2 linked regions of the Streptomyces clavuligerus genome follow. The protein of the gene in region 1 interacts with the protein of each later gene in a pairwise test. Links are inferred from orthologs where the notes say so. Each region holds a gene or a part of one and is shown on either strand. Other genes may lie near its edges.

The links.
Region 2: the proteins of ung (region 1) and ndk interact in binary tests that used the Escherichia coli proteins (3 or more experiments, as listed by UniProt). The link is inferred for Streptomyces clavuligerus from one-to-one orthologs.

Annotation. Positions count from the first base shown.
Region 1 is NZ_CP027858.1:5,976,510-5,983,817, reverse strand. Bases 2,447-5,292 are described here. They hold ung (uracil-DNA glycosylase), read right to left. Parts: upstream 4,295-5,292; coding sequence 3,599-4,294; downstream 2,447-3,598. Other genes in these bases: CRV15_RS25290 (ABC transporter substrate-binding protein), read right to left, coding at 4,427-5,292; CRV15_RS25300 (hypothetical protein), read right to left, coding at 2,913-3,368; CRV15_RS25305 (hypothetical protein), read left to right, coding at 2,447-2,801. Outside these bases: CRV15_RS37735 (Gfo/Idh/MocA family protein), read right to left, coding at 1,220-2,131; more of CRV15_RS25305, read left to right, coding at 2,295-2,446; more of CRV15_RS25290, read right to left, coding at 5,293-6,007; CRV15_RS25280 (SDR family oxidoreductase), read right to left, coding at 6,236-6,997; 3-oxoacyl-ACP reductase FabG, read right to left, coding at 7,061-7,308. UniProt on the Escherichia coli protein: Excises uracil residues from the DNA which can arise as a result of misincorporation of dUMP residues by DNA polymerase or due to deamination of cytosine.
Region 2 is NZ_CP027858.1:4,649,488-4,656,749, reverse strand. Bases 4,463-7,262 are described here. They hold ndk (nucleoside-diphosphate kinase), read right to left. Parts: upstream 6,170-7,262; coding sequence 5,756-6,169; downstream 4,463-5,755. Other genes in these bases: folC (bifunctional tetrahydrofolate synthase/dihydrofolate synthase), read right to left, coding at 6,769-7,262; CRV15_RS19560 (DUF4233 domain-containing protein), read right to left, coding at 6,395-6,760; CRV15_RS19570 (rod shape-determining protein), read right to left, coding at 4,484-5,503. In the rest of the region: rod shape-determining protein RodA, read right to left, coding at 1-211; mrdA (penicillin-binding protein 2), read right to left, coding at 217-2,538; rod shape-determining protein MreD, read right to left, coding at 2,535-3,194; rod shape-determining protein MreC, read right to left, coding at 3,208-4,326. UniProt on the Escherichia coli protein: Major role in the synthesis of nucleoside triphosphates other than ATP. The ATP gamma phosphate is transferred to the NDP beta phosphate via a ping-pong mechanism, using a phosphorylated active-site intermediate.

The sequences.
Region 1 (7,308 bases):
TGCTGGGGGCCGCCGAGTGGCGGATCGACCCGGCGCTGCGGCTGGCGTCCCTCGGCGGGGTGTGGCTGCTGAGTCTGCTGGTGGTGGCGGTGAACACGGCTGTCACCGAGGTGGTCGCGCTGCCCCGTACCCGTACGGCGGTGGTCTGCGCGGCGGTGCTCGGGGCCGTCCTGGTCACCGCGGGCGCGGCCGGGGCCCCGCGCCCCGGGGAGGCGGGCCGGGCCCGGATCGCCCTCGTCCAGCCGGGGGTCTTCGACGGGCCGGACGGGGCCGACCGGCGGTTCGCGCGGGCGGAGGAGCTGACCCGTACGCTCGCCGGGCGCGATCCCGATCTGGTGGTGTGGGGCGAGAGCAGCGTGGGCGCGGATCTCGGGCAGCGGCCGGATCTCGCCGCGCGGCTCGCGGCGCTCTCCCGTGCGGTGGGGGCGGATCTCCTGGTCAATGTGGACGCGCGGCGCACCGGCGCCGGCGGTGGGGGGATCTTCAAGAGCGCGGTACTGGTGGGGCCGCAGGGGCCGACGGGGGAACGCTACGACAAGATGCGGCTGGTTCCGTTCGGTGAGTACGTCCCGGCCCGGGGGCTCCTCGGCTGGGCGACATCCGTGGGGAAGGCCGCGGCCGAGGACCGGTCGCGCGGCACCCGGCCGGTGGTGCTGACGCTCTCCGGCGCGCGGCCCCGGGTGGGGCCGCTGGTCTGTTTCGAGTCGGCCTTCCCCGACATGGGCCGACGGCTGGTGCGGGACGGGGCGGACCTTCTGGTCGTGCAGTCCGCGACCTCGACCTTCCAGAGCGGCTGGGCGCCCGAGCAGCACGCCTCGCTCGCCGCGCTGCGGGCCGCCGAGACCGGCCGCCCGGTGGCGCACGCCACCCTCACCGGGGTCTCCGCCGTCCATGGCGCGGACGGCGGGCGGATCGGCCCGGCGCTGTCCACGGAGACGAGCGCGGCGGCGGTGTACGAGGTCCCGCTCGTACAAGGGATGACAGCGTACGTCCGGCTCGGGAACTGGTCGGCGGGCGCCGCGCTGATCGCCCTGTCGGCGTGGGGCGCGGCGGGCGGCGGACTGCGGCTGATCCGCCGCGCGGACCGGGGGCAGGACACGGACCGGGGAGGGGGCGCGGGCCGGGCGGCCGGACACCAGCGGAGACCGGGCCGGTCAGCGGGTCGGGAACGGGACCCGGGGCAGGCAGGCGGTCGGGGACGCGGCCCGGGGGCGGCGGGTCAGGGACGGGCCGAGCGCTCCTGGATCCCGAGCACCACCCGTTCGCACAGCTCATGGGTGAGCAGGGCGTCCCGTGCGCTGAGGACCGTCCCCGCGCGCACCGCGTCCAGGAAGGAGAGCACCACCTGCTCGATGCCGCGCTGCCGGGCGACCGGGACCCAGTCGCCGCGCCTGCGGACGCTGGGCTGCCCCTTGTGGTCGACGATCTCGGCGATATCGCGCACCTCGCGCTTGGTGTCCTGGCCGGAGACCTCCAGGATCTCCTGGGTGGAACCGCTCTTGCGGTTCATCACCCCGATGGCGGTGAATCCGTCGCCGGAGAGCTGGAGCATCACATGGTGGACGAGCCCGTCGACGACCTTGGCGCGCACGTCGGTGTGGTCGACGGTGCCGGGCACCAGGAAACGCAGGGTGTCCACGACATGGATGAAGTCGTCGTAGACGAGCGTGCGCGCGTCCTCGGCGAGCCCGACGCGGTTCTTCTGCAGGAGGATCAGATCGCGCGGGTGTTCACGGCACTGGGCGTAGGCGGGCGCGTGACGGCGGTTGAAGCCCACGGTGAGCGTGGTGCCGCGCTCCTCGGCGAGGCGCACCAGCCGTTCCGCCGCGCCGAGTTCATAGGCGAGCGGCTTGTCGACGTAGGTCGCCACCCCGGCGTCCAGCAGCGCCGTCACGATCCCGGGGTGGGTCTCGGTCGGGGCGTGGACGAGCGCGGCGTCGAGCCCCTGGGCGAGCAGCGACTCCAGGGTGGTGTGCCGCCGTTCCCCGGGGACGTGGTACGCGTCGCCGACCCGGTCCAGAGTGGCGGGGGTCCGGGTCTGGAGGTGCAGTTCGACGCCGGGGATGGTGCCGAGGACGGGCAGATACGCCTTCTGCGCGATGTCTCCGAGTCCGATGCAGCCGACCTTCACCCGATGCCTCCCCGACAGCCCTGGCGCCCGTGCGGCGCCCGGTCAGCATACGGGGGCGGGTCCGGGGCAGCCCGACCCGCCCGGCTGACCTGGGGTCACCCGTGCGGGCCCTTGTGTGTCCTTCCCCTGTCCAGAGGGCCGCCGACGGTCCACAGTGGCGGCTGTGGACCGTACGACAACCACGACAAAGGCCGTGGTCTCGCTCGCCGTCTGGGTCATGGCCCAGCTCGCGCTCTCCGGCTGTGTGACCGTGGAGCCGCCGCCCTCCGGGCCGCCGCCGCGCGGCGGCCGTCCGGAGCCGACCGCCGACGCGCGGATCGTGCAGGGGCCCGCCCGGGAGGTGCTGCGGGCGGCGCCGGACGAGCCGGTCGACCCGCCTCCGCCCGACTCAGCGGCCGGGGGCACCGCCCCGCTTCCGCCGCCCCCGCCGCCCGCTCCCGTACCTGCTCCGGCGGCGGAACGGGTCCGTCCCCCGACGGCCGCCGGGGTCCGGGGCGCGCCCCGGACCCTCCCCCGTCCGGCGCCCCGGCCCCGCCGGGTCCCGGCGCCGCCGCGGGTCGTGCTCCCACCGGACGTCTGCCGTCTGGGCGAGGCCCACGGCGGCTGGCGGCGGGAGAGCGCCCAGTCCAGGGCGTGCCGCCAGGTCTACGGCAGGCTCACCGGCCGCTGACCGGGACCGGCGGCCCCGGACCGGCCGCCGCACCGCGCCCGTCAAGCGTCCGGCCCCGCGCTCCGGGGCGCACGCGAGCCCCGGGCCGAGCCCCGTGCGGGCCTGTGCGGGTCAGCACTCCTCGGCCTCGGCGAGTCTGCGTTCCAGCCGCTCCACGGCGGTGCGGACCCCGGGGCCGTGTCCCCCGTCCCCCAGGGCCGCCATCGCCTCGCGCGCCCGGTCCAGATGGATACGGGCCGCCCCGGGGCGCTGGAGCTTCAGATAGTCGGCGGCGAGATTGAGATGGAGCGCGGGGTAGAAGGCCCGGATCGCCGCCCCGGCGCCGCCCCCGTCGGCCGCCGCCAGCGCCCTGAGGTCCCAGGCCAGCTCGTCCCCCGGGTCGTCCTGGGCGTCGGCCAGATAGTGGGCCAGCGCGCAGCGGCGGAAGGCGTCGGCCGAGGCCCCGATCTCCGACCAGAGCGCGCCGAACCGGTTCCGCGCCTCCTCCCGGTCGCCCCCGTGCAGCAGGATGACCGCCTGCCCGATCCGGGTCATCACGGCGTCGTCCGACGCCTCCTGCTCCCTCATGCGGCCTCCCGCGTCCGTACCGCGCACGGCGACGACGATCCGCGAGGCTCTCCGCGCCCCGCGGGGGCGGAGGGTCCACGCGAAACGACGCTAAGCCACCCGGAGCGAACCCGCACAGGATCGACCCCGCCCGGGGCCCGTACCGGTGGGCCTCCGTCCCGCACGGGAGGGCGCCACCGGCCCGCCGGGGAGCGGCCCAGGGGGAGCCTGGGCCGCGGCGGGGGCCGTCCTCAGGAGGCCGACGGACCGAGGTCCGGGATGCGCCAGTCGATGGGCTCGTGCCCCTGCGCGGCCACCGCCTCGTTGATCTGGGTGAAGGGGTGGGAGCCGAAGAACTTCTTCGCCGACAGCGGCGAGGGGTGCGCCCCCTTGACCACCACATGGCGGGTCTCGTCGATCAGCGGCAGCTTCTTCTGCGCGTAATTGCCCCAGAGGACGAAGACCGCCGGGTCGGGCCGCTCGGCCACCGCCCTGATCACCGCGTCGGTCACCTTCTCCCAGCCCTTGCCCTTGTGGGAATTGGCCTCGCCCGCCCGCACGGTCAGCACCGCGTTGAGCAGCAGGACGCCCTGCTGGGCCCAGGGCATCAGATAGCCGTTGTCCGGGATGGGCAGGCCCAGCTCGGTGTGCATCTCCTTGTAGATGTTCCGCAGGGACGGCGGAATCCTGACGCCCGGCCGCACGGAGAAGCAGAGCCCGTGCCCCTGGCCCTCGCCGTGGTAGGGGTCCTGCCCCAGGATGAGCACCTTGACCTTGTCGTACGGGGTGGCCTCCAGGGCGGCGAAGACCTCTTCGCGCGGCGGATAGACCGCCCCCTTCGTCCGCTCCTCCGCCACGAACTCGGTCAGCTCCTTGAACCAGGGCTGGGCCAGTTCATCGCCGAGGACGCCACGCCAGGACTCGGGCAGCAGGTCGGTGTCGGTCACGTCAAGAACCTCCGGAACGCTTTCAGTTGCTGATCACAGAACCTACCGGGAGCCACTGACAACGGGCTCCCCGAGGCCGGACCAACCCCGCGCGAACGGCGTCCGGCGGCGCCGCCGACCACCGGCTGCCGGCTACCAGCTCGCCTTGCGGTACAGCTCCCACAGCTGCATGACGGTCTGCGGGTCGAGGGCCCGCTCACCGCCGCCGATCTCCTCGCTCACCGCGAGATACAGCTTGCCCTGCCACAGCGGCAGCAGCCGTACGTCCTTCGCGATGATCTCCTGCGCCCGTTCGAAGTCCTTGGTCACCGCTCCCCGGTCGGTCTCCCGCCGGGACGCGGGCAGCAGCTCGTCCGTGATCTCGGTGCTCTCGTACGGAGTGGCGAGCACATTGTTCTCGCCGACGAACGGGGCGATGAAGTTGTCCGGGTCGGGGAAGTCGGGGAACCAGCCCCGGCCGAAGACCGGGTAGCGGGCGGAGGTGTAGCCGCGTTTGAACTCCTGCTCCGGCCTGCCCTGAACGGTGACCCGGAACAGTCCGGACGCTTCGAGCTGCCGCTTCAGCTCGGCGAACTCCGCGCGGGTCGCCGAGCCGTAGCGGTCCGTCGTGAACCACAGCTCCAGCTCGACCGGCGCGGTGATGCCCGCGTCCCGCAGGATCTCGCGCGCCTTGGCGGTGTCCGGCTCGCCGTAGCGGTCGAAGAAGACGGTGCTGTGCCCGGCGATCCCCTTGGGAACCATCGAGTACAGCGGCTCCGCGGTGCCGTGGTAGACCTTCGAGACCAGCGCGCCCCGGTCGACGAGCTGGGCGACGGCCCGCCGCACGGCGAGCTTGCCCGCCTGGGGGTCCTTCGCGTTGAAGACGAGGTAGCGGATGTCCGCGCCGACCGTCTCCACGAGCCGCAGCCGGCTGTCCCGCGTCCCCTGCTGCTGGAGGTCCACGACGTCCTGCGCGCCCAGTCCCCGGTAGGTGAGGTCGACGCGCTCGTCCTCCAGCGCCTTCACCATGGAGTCGGAGTCCCGGTAGTAACGGATGGTCACGGCATCGTTTCTGCGCTCGGCGAAGCCCCGGTAGTTCTTGTTCCGTTTCAGCTCCGCCCGCTCCCCCGCGGCGTACGCCTCCAGGACATAGGGCCCCGAGCCGGTCAGCCGGCCGTCCCGGCGCGGCCGGTCGGCGGGGTACTCGCCGGGCGGTACGAGGGAGGTCGCCGGGGTCGCGAGGATGAAGGGGAAGGTGGCGTCCGCGGACTTCAGCCGGAACCGGACCGTCCGCTCTCCGGTCACCTCGATGCGGTCGAGCGAGTTCAGCAGGCCGCGGGGACCGCCCCGTCTGTCGATGGTCACGATGCGGTCGATGGAGTGCTTGACCGCCGCGGCGTCGAGTTTCTCCCCGTTGGAGAACTCCAGGCCCTCCCGCAGCTCACAGCTGTAGACGCGATGGCCCGCGTCCACGAAACCGCAGCTCTTCGCGGCGTCGGGCTGTGGACTTGTGCTCCCTGTGGGCAGGCTGAGCAGGGTCTGGAACACATTGCGGTACAGCTCCCAGGAACCGTCCCAGGCTTCGGCCGGATCGAGCGTGGTGGGCTCGCTCGTGGTGCCGACAGTGATCCTCTTCTTCCCGCCCGACGCTTCGTCGGTGAGCAGCCCGCACCCGGCCAGCAGGGTTATGGACGCCAGGGCGGCAGAGGCCCGGAGACAGGTTCGATGGAACACGTGGACGCTCCTCGTTCGGCCATGAGGGGGCCGACCCTACCGCAGCGCCCCACCGGATCAACTGGCAAGCCCGGCAGGGCCTTTGCGTCCTCGTTCCACACCTCCCGGCCACCGGACCGGCGCCCGGGAACCATGACCGATGCCCGTGGAACACCGTCCGATATCCGGGAACGGCCGCGCCGGAACGGGGTGCCGTCCACCACTCCCGCGCGGGCCTCGTCCGTCCTGTCAGTGGACCCCGGCGCCGAGGAAGAGGCCGCCGTCGACCACCAGGGTCTGCCCGGTGATCCAGTCCGCCTGGTCGGAGGTGAGGAAGGCGGCGGCACCGCCGATGTCCTCGGGCACCCCGAGCCGCCCCAGGGGATACCCGGAGGCCGCTTCCTCCTCCCTGCCCTCCCACAGCGCCTGGGCGAACCGGGTCTTCACCACCGCGGGCGCGATCGCGTTGACCCGTACCCCCGGCGCGAACTCATGGGCGAGCTGGAGCGTCAGATTCACCATCGCCGCCTTGCTCATGCCGTAGGCGCCGATGAACGGGGACGGGGCCAGGCCCGCCACGGAGGCGATGTTCACGATCGCCCCGCCGTGCTCCCGCTGCCAGGCCCGGTAGGTCTGCTGGGCGAAGCCGAGCGCCGAGATCACATTGGTCTCGAACACCTTGCGCACGACCTGGAGGTCCAGCTCCGCCATGGACCCGTACACCGGGTTGGTCCCGGCGTTGTTCACCAGGAAGTCGACCCGCCCGAAGGTCTCCATGGCGCGTTCCACGGCTTCCGCCTGATGGGCCTCGTCGTGCGCCTTGCCCGCGACGAAGATCGCCCGGTCCGGGCCGAGTTCGGCCACGGCCTCCTTGAGCGCGTCCTCGCCCCGCCCGGTGACGCAGACCCGGTCGCCCCGGGCGACCAGCGCCCGCGCGACCCCGAAACCGATGCCCCGGCTCGCGCCCGTGATCAGCGCGACCTTTCCGCTCTCGGGTACCTCAGCGGCCATCTCCGCCGCTCCTTTCCGCTGTCGGCTCTCGTCCCCGCTTGTCCGCTGCGTGCTGCGCAGGGATCAGTTCAGCGGTCCGCCCGCCACGTACAGGACCTGTCCGGAGACAAAGCCCGTGTCGTCGCCGGTGAAGAACGCGATGGCCCCGGCGATGTCCTCGGGGCGGCCGACGCGCTGCACCGGGATCTGGGTGGCCGCGACCGCCTGGAACTCCTCGAAGTCCATGCCGACGCGCTGCGCCGTCTGCGCCGTCATGTCGGTGACGATGAAGCCGGGGGCGACGGCGTTGGCCGTGATGCCGAACTTGCCCA
Region 2 (7,262 bases), 1.3 Mb from region 1 along the record:
AGTAGTAGGGGTCGCCCTGGTTCAGCTCGGTGCGGTTGCGGGTCGCCGACCAGACGAGCAGGGCGCCGATGCCGGAGAGGGCGAGCGCGCAGAGCAGCAGGGGCCAGTCGAGTCGGCGTACGACGGAGTCGCGGGCGGAGAGCCGCTGCCAGACGCCGCCGCGCCGCGGCCCGTATCCGGAGACGGAGAAGCCGCTGGTGTGTCCGGCCATGGGGTTCAGTCCCTCCCCACGGGCGGGCCCGCGAGCTGATTCCTCTGGGTGGTCCCCGGCTGCCGTCGGGTGTCCGGCGGGGTGGTGCGGGGCGGTGCGGTGGCGGGCGGTCTCACCGCGGGCGGGCTCACGACGGGCGGACTCGCGCCGGGCCGGGTGGTGCCCGGCCGGGTGGTGCCCGCGGGCTGTCCGTCCTCGCCCTCCGCCGGGGGTTTGGGCGGCTGGTAGGGGCGGACCTCGGGCGCGTCGATCGAGCCGTCGGGCTGGATCTTCGGCAGGGTCTTCTGCGGCACGGGCAGCAGCGCCCGGCCGAGGTCCTGGTTCCCCTTCTCGTCCAGCCCGTAGAGGGCCTCGTAGATCTTGCGCACGGCCGGTCCGGAGGCGCCCGATCCGGTGCCGCCCTGGGAGATCGTCATCACGATCGTGTAGTCCCGGGTGTAGGTGGCGAACCAGGACGTCGTCTGCTTGCCGTAGACCTCGGCGGTGCCGGTCTTGGCGTGCATGGGGATGCGGTCGTGCGGCCAGCCGCCGAAGCGCCAGGCCGCGGAGCCGACGGTGGCGACCCCGGCGAGCGCCTTGTCGATCTTCTTGGCGGTGGCGGGGTCCATGGGGAGCCTGCCGTGCGGCCGGGGCTTGATCTCCTCGACCGTCCTGCCGTCGGCGCTGACGACGGCCTTGCCCACGGTGGGGTCGTGGAGGGTGCCGCCGTTGGAGATCGCGGCGTAGATGGTGGCCATCTGCACCGGGGTGACGAGGATGTCGCCCTGCCCGATGGAGTAGTTGACGGCGTCACCGGCGCGCATACGGTTGCCTTCGAGGCAGTTCTCGTACGCGATCTGCTCCACGTAGTCGCCGCCCTTCTTCCCCTCCCGGCACCAGCTCTCCTTCATCTGCTCCCAGTAGCTCTGCTTCCACTGGCGGTCGGGGACCCGGCCGCGGATCTCGTTGGGGAGGTCGATGCCGGTCCGCTCGCCCAGGCCGAACTGGTGGGCGGTCCGGTAGAACCAGTCCCCCGGGTTCTTCTTCGGCTTGATGCCGCCGTCCTTCAGCCACTCCCGGTGGGCGAGCCCGTAGTAGACGGTGTCGCAGGAGACCTCAAGGGCCCGGCCGAGGCTGATGCTGCCGTAGCCGCGGGACTCGAAGTTCTTGAACTCCCGGCCGCCGAAGGAGAGGGAGGAGGGGCAGGGGTAGTTGCCGTCGAAGGGGTAGCCCGCGTTGACGGCGGCCGTCGACGAGACCACCTTGAAGATCGAGCCGGGCGCCGCGCCGCTCTGGATGGCCCGGTTGATCAGCGGGTAGTTGGACTTCTTGTCGGTGAGCCGCTGGTAGTCCCCGCCGGAGATGCCGCCGACCCAGACATTGGGGTCGTACGTGGGCAGCGAGGCCATCGCGACCACCCGGCCGGTACGGCTCTCCAGCACCACGACGGCCCCCGCGTCGGCCTTGTAGTTCACCCCGGTGACGTTCTTGTCGATCTCCTTGCGGGCCGCCTTCATCGCCGCGTCCAGCTCGTACTCGGCGACGGCCTGCACCCGGGCGTCGATGGAGGTGACGAGATGGGCCCCGGCCACCGCCTGGTCGTGCTCGGCCTCGCCGATGACCCGGCCGAGGTTGTCCACCTCGTAACGGGTGATCCCGGCCTTGCCGCGGAGCGCCTTGTCGTAGGTGCGCTCCAGACCGGAGCGGCCGACCTGGTCGGAGCGGAGGAAGGGCGACTCGGTCTCCTTCGCCTCCTCGATCTCCAGATCGGTGACGGGGGAGAGATAGCCGAGCACCTGCGCGGTCCTGGCCTTGCCGGGGGCGGTGTAGCGGCGGACGGCCGCCGGTTCGGCGGTGATGCCGGGGAAGTCCTCGGCCCGCTCGCGGATCTGGAGGGCCTGCTGGGTGGTGGCGTCGTCGGTGACGGGGATCGGCTGGTACGGGGAGCCGTTCCAGCAGGGCTTGGGGGTCTTGGCGTCGCAGAGCCGGACCTTGTCCCGTACCTCCTGGGCCTTCATCCCGAGGACGTCGGCGAGCCGCCCGAGCACCACCCGGCCGCCGTCGCCCATCTTCATCAGCCGGGTGCGGGAGGCGGAGACGACGAGCCGGGTCTCGTTGTCGGCGAGGGCCACGCCCCGGGCGTCGAGGATGGAGCCGCGCACGGCGGGCTGCACCACCCGCTGGACGCCGTTGTTCTTGGCCTGGTCGGAGTAGTCGTCGCCGTTGCGGACCTGGAGGTACCAGAGGCGTCCGCCGAGGGTGAGGAAGAGGGAGAAGATCAGTACCTGGAGGACGACAAGCCGGATCTGGACCCGTGGGGTGCGTCCGGTCTCCGGGATGGCGCTCACAGTCGCTTGGCTCCCCTGAGGCGTCCGGCGCGGGAGACCCGGCCGCGGGCGGACCTCATCCGCATACCGCCGCGCTGGCTGCCGATGCGCAGCCCGGTGCCGGAGGCGAGCCAGCCGGAGGAGACGTCGCCGGACGCGCCGCGGTCCTCGGTGAGCGGATCGCTGTCGGCCCGCCGGGCCAGCGCCATGATGAGGGGAACGGTGAAGGGCGCGAGCAGCAGGTCGTAGATGACGGCGGTGAGGAGCAGCGAGCCGACGCCGCCGGGGGCGGTGTCCCCGACCAGGGTCCCGACCAGCGCGTACAGCAGGGTGGAGCCGATGGCCGCCGCGACGACCACCAGCATGGGGACGGTGGCGGACTTCAGCCGTCCGCTCTCGGGGCGGGCGAGACCGGCGAGATAGCCGATGACGCAGAGGACCAGGGCGTAGCGGCCCACCGCGTGGTCGGCGGGGGGCGCGAGGTCGGAGAGGAGTCCCGCGCCGAAGCCGACGAGGGCGCCGGTGACATGGCCGTAGACGAGCGCCAGCCCGAGGACGGTGAGCAGCACCAGATCGGGGACGGCTCCGGGGAGCTGGAGGCGGGCGAGGACGGAGACCTGGAGGACGAGCGCGACCACGGCGAGGGTGGCGGAGAGAAGCATCCGGTTGAAGCGCATGGCGGCTCAGCTCCTAGTGCTGCTGCTGGGTGTTCTGGTCGTCGCTCCGGGGGGACGCGCTGCCCCGCGGGTCCGGGGAGAGGCGGGGCGCCGGGGAGTCCAGTGGGCGGCGGTCGCCCTGGACATCGGTGCCGTCGGTGCCGTCGGTGCTATCGGTGCCGTCGGTCTCCGTGGCTCCGTCGGTCCCGTCCGTGCCCTCGGCCCCGTCGGGCCCGCCGGTCGCGCCCGGGGTGACGGTCACCGTGACCGTCGGCGCGGGCCGGGGCTTCTCGGGCTTCGGCGGCAGTACGACGTCCCGGGGGTCGGTCCGCGGCGCCTGCACCACCACACCGACGACGTCGAGTTTGCTGAAACCGGCGTACGGCTCCACGTAGATGGTCCGGGTCAGATCGCCGCGGGAGGGGTCGACCCGGACGACCTCGCCGATCGGGACGCCGGGGACGAAGGGCCGGTCGGCCTGGGAGCCGAAGGTGACGAGCCGGTCGCCCTTCTTCACCTTGTGCTTGCCGTTGAGGAGCTGCACGGAGAGCGGGCGGTCGCCCTGGCCGTTGGCGAAGCCCAGCTCGTCGCTCTTCTCCAGCCGGGTGCCGACGGCGAAGTCGGGGTCGATGGCGAGCAGCACGGTCGCGGTGTGCGGGCCGACGGTGGTGATCCGGCCGACCAGTCCGTCCCCGTTGAGCACGGTCATGTCCCGCTTGACGCCGTCGCGGGAGCCGATGTCGATGGTGACGGTCCAGGAGAAGCCCTGGGCCGCTCCTATGGCGACGACCTCGGCCGCCTTGATGCCGTACTGGCCGGCCCCCGCGGTCCGCAGGATGCGGTCCAGCTCGCGGGCGCGGCTGCGGTTGCGGTCGTCGCTGCCGAGTCTGGTCCGCAGCTCGGCGTTCTCCCGTTCCAGGGTGCGGACACGGTCGTGGCGCTCGCCCGAGTCGCGGACGGCGGCGATGGCGTTGCCGACCGGGTCGACGGCCGTGGCGACCCCGTTCTGCACCGGTCCGAAGACCGTGGCGGCGGCCTGCCGGGCGCCGTCGAGCGGTGAGTCCTGTCCGCCGCGGATGTCCACCGTGATCAGTGCGAACGCGATGGCGATCAGCAGCACCAGGAGCAGACGGCTCTCTCGTGTGTCCCTCACGTGCGGCGGCCGTGCCTTCCTCGTAGGAATGGAGATGTCTGTATATCAACGATCAGCTGCATGGACCGGCAGGCACCCATACAGGGGCTCCCCCCGGGACCCGAAGGGACCCAGGGGGACGGATCGCGCCCCCCGCTCTCGACCGGCCGCGGCGCCGTCAGCGGCGCGGCTGGGCGTCCAGCACCTGCTGGAGCGCCTCGAACTCCTCCACGCACTTGCCCGAGCCGAGGGCCACCGAGTCCAGCGGGTCCTCGGCGATATGGATCGGCATTCCGGTCTCCCGGCGCAGCCGCTCGTCCAGCCCGCGCAGCAGCGCGCCGCCGCCGGTGAGGACGATGCCCCGGTCCATCACATCGCCGGACAGCTCCGGCGGGCACTTGTCGAGGGTGGTCTTGACGGCGTCGACGATCGAATTGACGGGCTCCTCGATGGCCTTGCGGACCTCGGCCGCCGAGATGACCACGGTCTTGGGCAGTCCGGAGACCAGGTCACGGCCGCGGATCTCGGTGTGCTCGTCCTGGTCCAGGTCATAGGCCGAACCAATGGTGATCTTGATTTGCTCGGCGGTCCGCTCGCCGAGAAGAAGGGAGTACTCCTTCTTGATGTGCTGGATGATGGCGTTGTCCAGCTCGTCCCCGGCGACCCGGATGGACTGCGCGGTGACGATCCCGCCGAGCGAGATCACGGCGACCTCGGTGGTGCCGCCGCCGATGTCCACGACCATGTTGCCGGTGGCCTCGTGGACGGGGAGACCGGAGCCGATCGCCGCGGCCATCGGCTCCTCGATGATGTGCACCTGACGGGCTCCGGCCTGGGTCGACGCCTCGATGACCGCGCGGCGCTCCACTCCGGTGATCCCCGAGGGCACACAGACGACGACCCGCGGCCGGGCCAGATAGCGCCGCTTGTGGATCTTGAGGATGAAGTAGCGCAGCATCCGCTCGGTGATCTCGAAGTCGGCGATGACGCCGTCCTTCAGGGGCCGGACGGCCACGATGTTGCCCGGGGTCCGGCCGATCATCTTCTTCGCCTCGGAGCCGACGGCCAGGATGCCGCCGGTGTTGGTGTTGATGGCGACGACGGACGGCTCGTTGAGAACGATCCCGCGGCCCCTGACGTACACCAGCGTGTTGGCGGTCCCGAGGTCGACAGCCATATCACGGCCGATGAACGACATGTTGTTCCCCATGAGGATGCGTCTGGCCTTCCCAAATCGAGCGTTGACGGCTTTTCAGGATGGCGAGGTGGGTGCTCTGGCGTGAGGGTTCCATCGTAATGCCGCTTCCCTGCGCACGGCGCGGTGGTCCACCTCTGTACAGGTGACGAAGTGTTGCGTCGATCCGTTCCCGCATTGCGTTCGCATATACCGAAGGGCGACCGAATTCCTTCGGTCGCCCCAGGTCAAGAGCGCTGTTTGGCTGAGGGAAGGTCAGGAGAGTCCCGGAAAGAAAATCTTCAGTTCCCGAATGGCGGACTCCTCCGAGTCCGAGGCGTGGATCAGGTTCTCCCGGACGATGGTGCCGAAGTCGCCACGGACGGAGCCGGGGGCGGCGGCGATGGGGTCGGTCGGCCCGGCGAGCTGCCGGACGCCCTCGATGACCCGCTCGCCCTCGACGACCAGCGCGACCACCGGGCCGGAGGACATGAAGGCCATCAGCGGCTCGTAGAAGGGCTTGCCCCGGTGCTCCCCGTAGTGCTGCTCCAGGGTCTCAAGACCGAGAGTCCGCAGCTCCAGAGCGGCGATGGTCCAGCCGGCCTTGGCCTCGATGCGGCCGATGATCTCGCCGATCAGCCCGCGCCGGACGGCGTCGGGCTTGAGCAGGACGAGGGTGCGCTGGGTCATGTGGCAGCTCCTTGCAGACATACGTGTGCGGTGAGCCGAGGCTACAGGGGGCCGTCACAGGGGCAGGCGCGGCCCCCGTTCCGGTACGGACCTCTCCGGTACGGACTCGTTCCGGGAGGGACCTCGCCGGGAGGGAGTCGTTCCGGTGGGGCCCGTTCCGCCACCCGGTGCGCCCGCCACCCGGATGCGGGTACGCGCGCACCCGTGTACGAGGGGACGGCGCCCCTATCCCGCTGCCTGCTCCGCGCCCTGATCGGCGGCCTGCTGCTCCGCCCAGCGGGCCTTCGCCGCGTCGATCTTGCCGCCGTAGTGGACGGAGGCCCACCACAGACCGGCGAAGCAGGCGCCGAGGAAGAACATCACCGGGACCACGAAACCGCTCAGGACCAGGCCGATCTGGAGCACCCAGCCGAGCTGGACCCCGCCCGGCCGGGAGAGCGTCCCGCACAGCAGGACCGACAGGACCATGGCGACCCCGCAGACCGTCCAGACCGTGCCCATGGTCAGGTCCGGGTCCTTCATCGCGACCAGACCGGCGAAGCCGATCACGAAGAACTCACCGATCAGCGTGGAGGCGCAGAGCGTGCGCATATCCGTCCTCAGCCCTTCCCCAGCAGCAGCCGGGCCTCGCCGACCGTGATCACCGACCCGGTCACCAGCACCCCGGCACCCGCGTACTCGGCCTCCTCCTCGGCGAGCGTGACCGCCGCCTCCAGGGCCTCGTCCAGCCGGGGTTCGACCACCACCCGCTCCTCGCCGAAGACCTCCACGGCCAGCGCCGCCAGCGCGTCCACGTCCAGGGAGCGCTCGCTGGAGTTCCGGGTGACGACGATCTCCGCGAGGATCGGCTCGAACGCTTCGAGCAGCCCCCGGACATCCTTGTCGCCGCTGGCGGCGACGACGCCGATCAGCCGGGAGAAGTCGAACGCCTCGGTGACCGCCTCGGCGGCGGCCCGGGCGCCCGCCGGGTTGTGGGCCGCGTCCAGCACCACGGTGGGGCTGCAGCGGACCACCTCCAGACGGCCCGGGGAGGAGACCGACGCGAACGCGGTACGGACGACCTCCACGTCCAGCGTGCGGGCGTGCTGGGCGC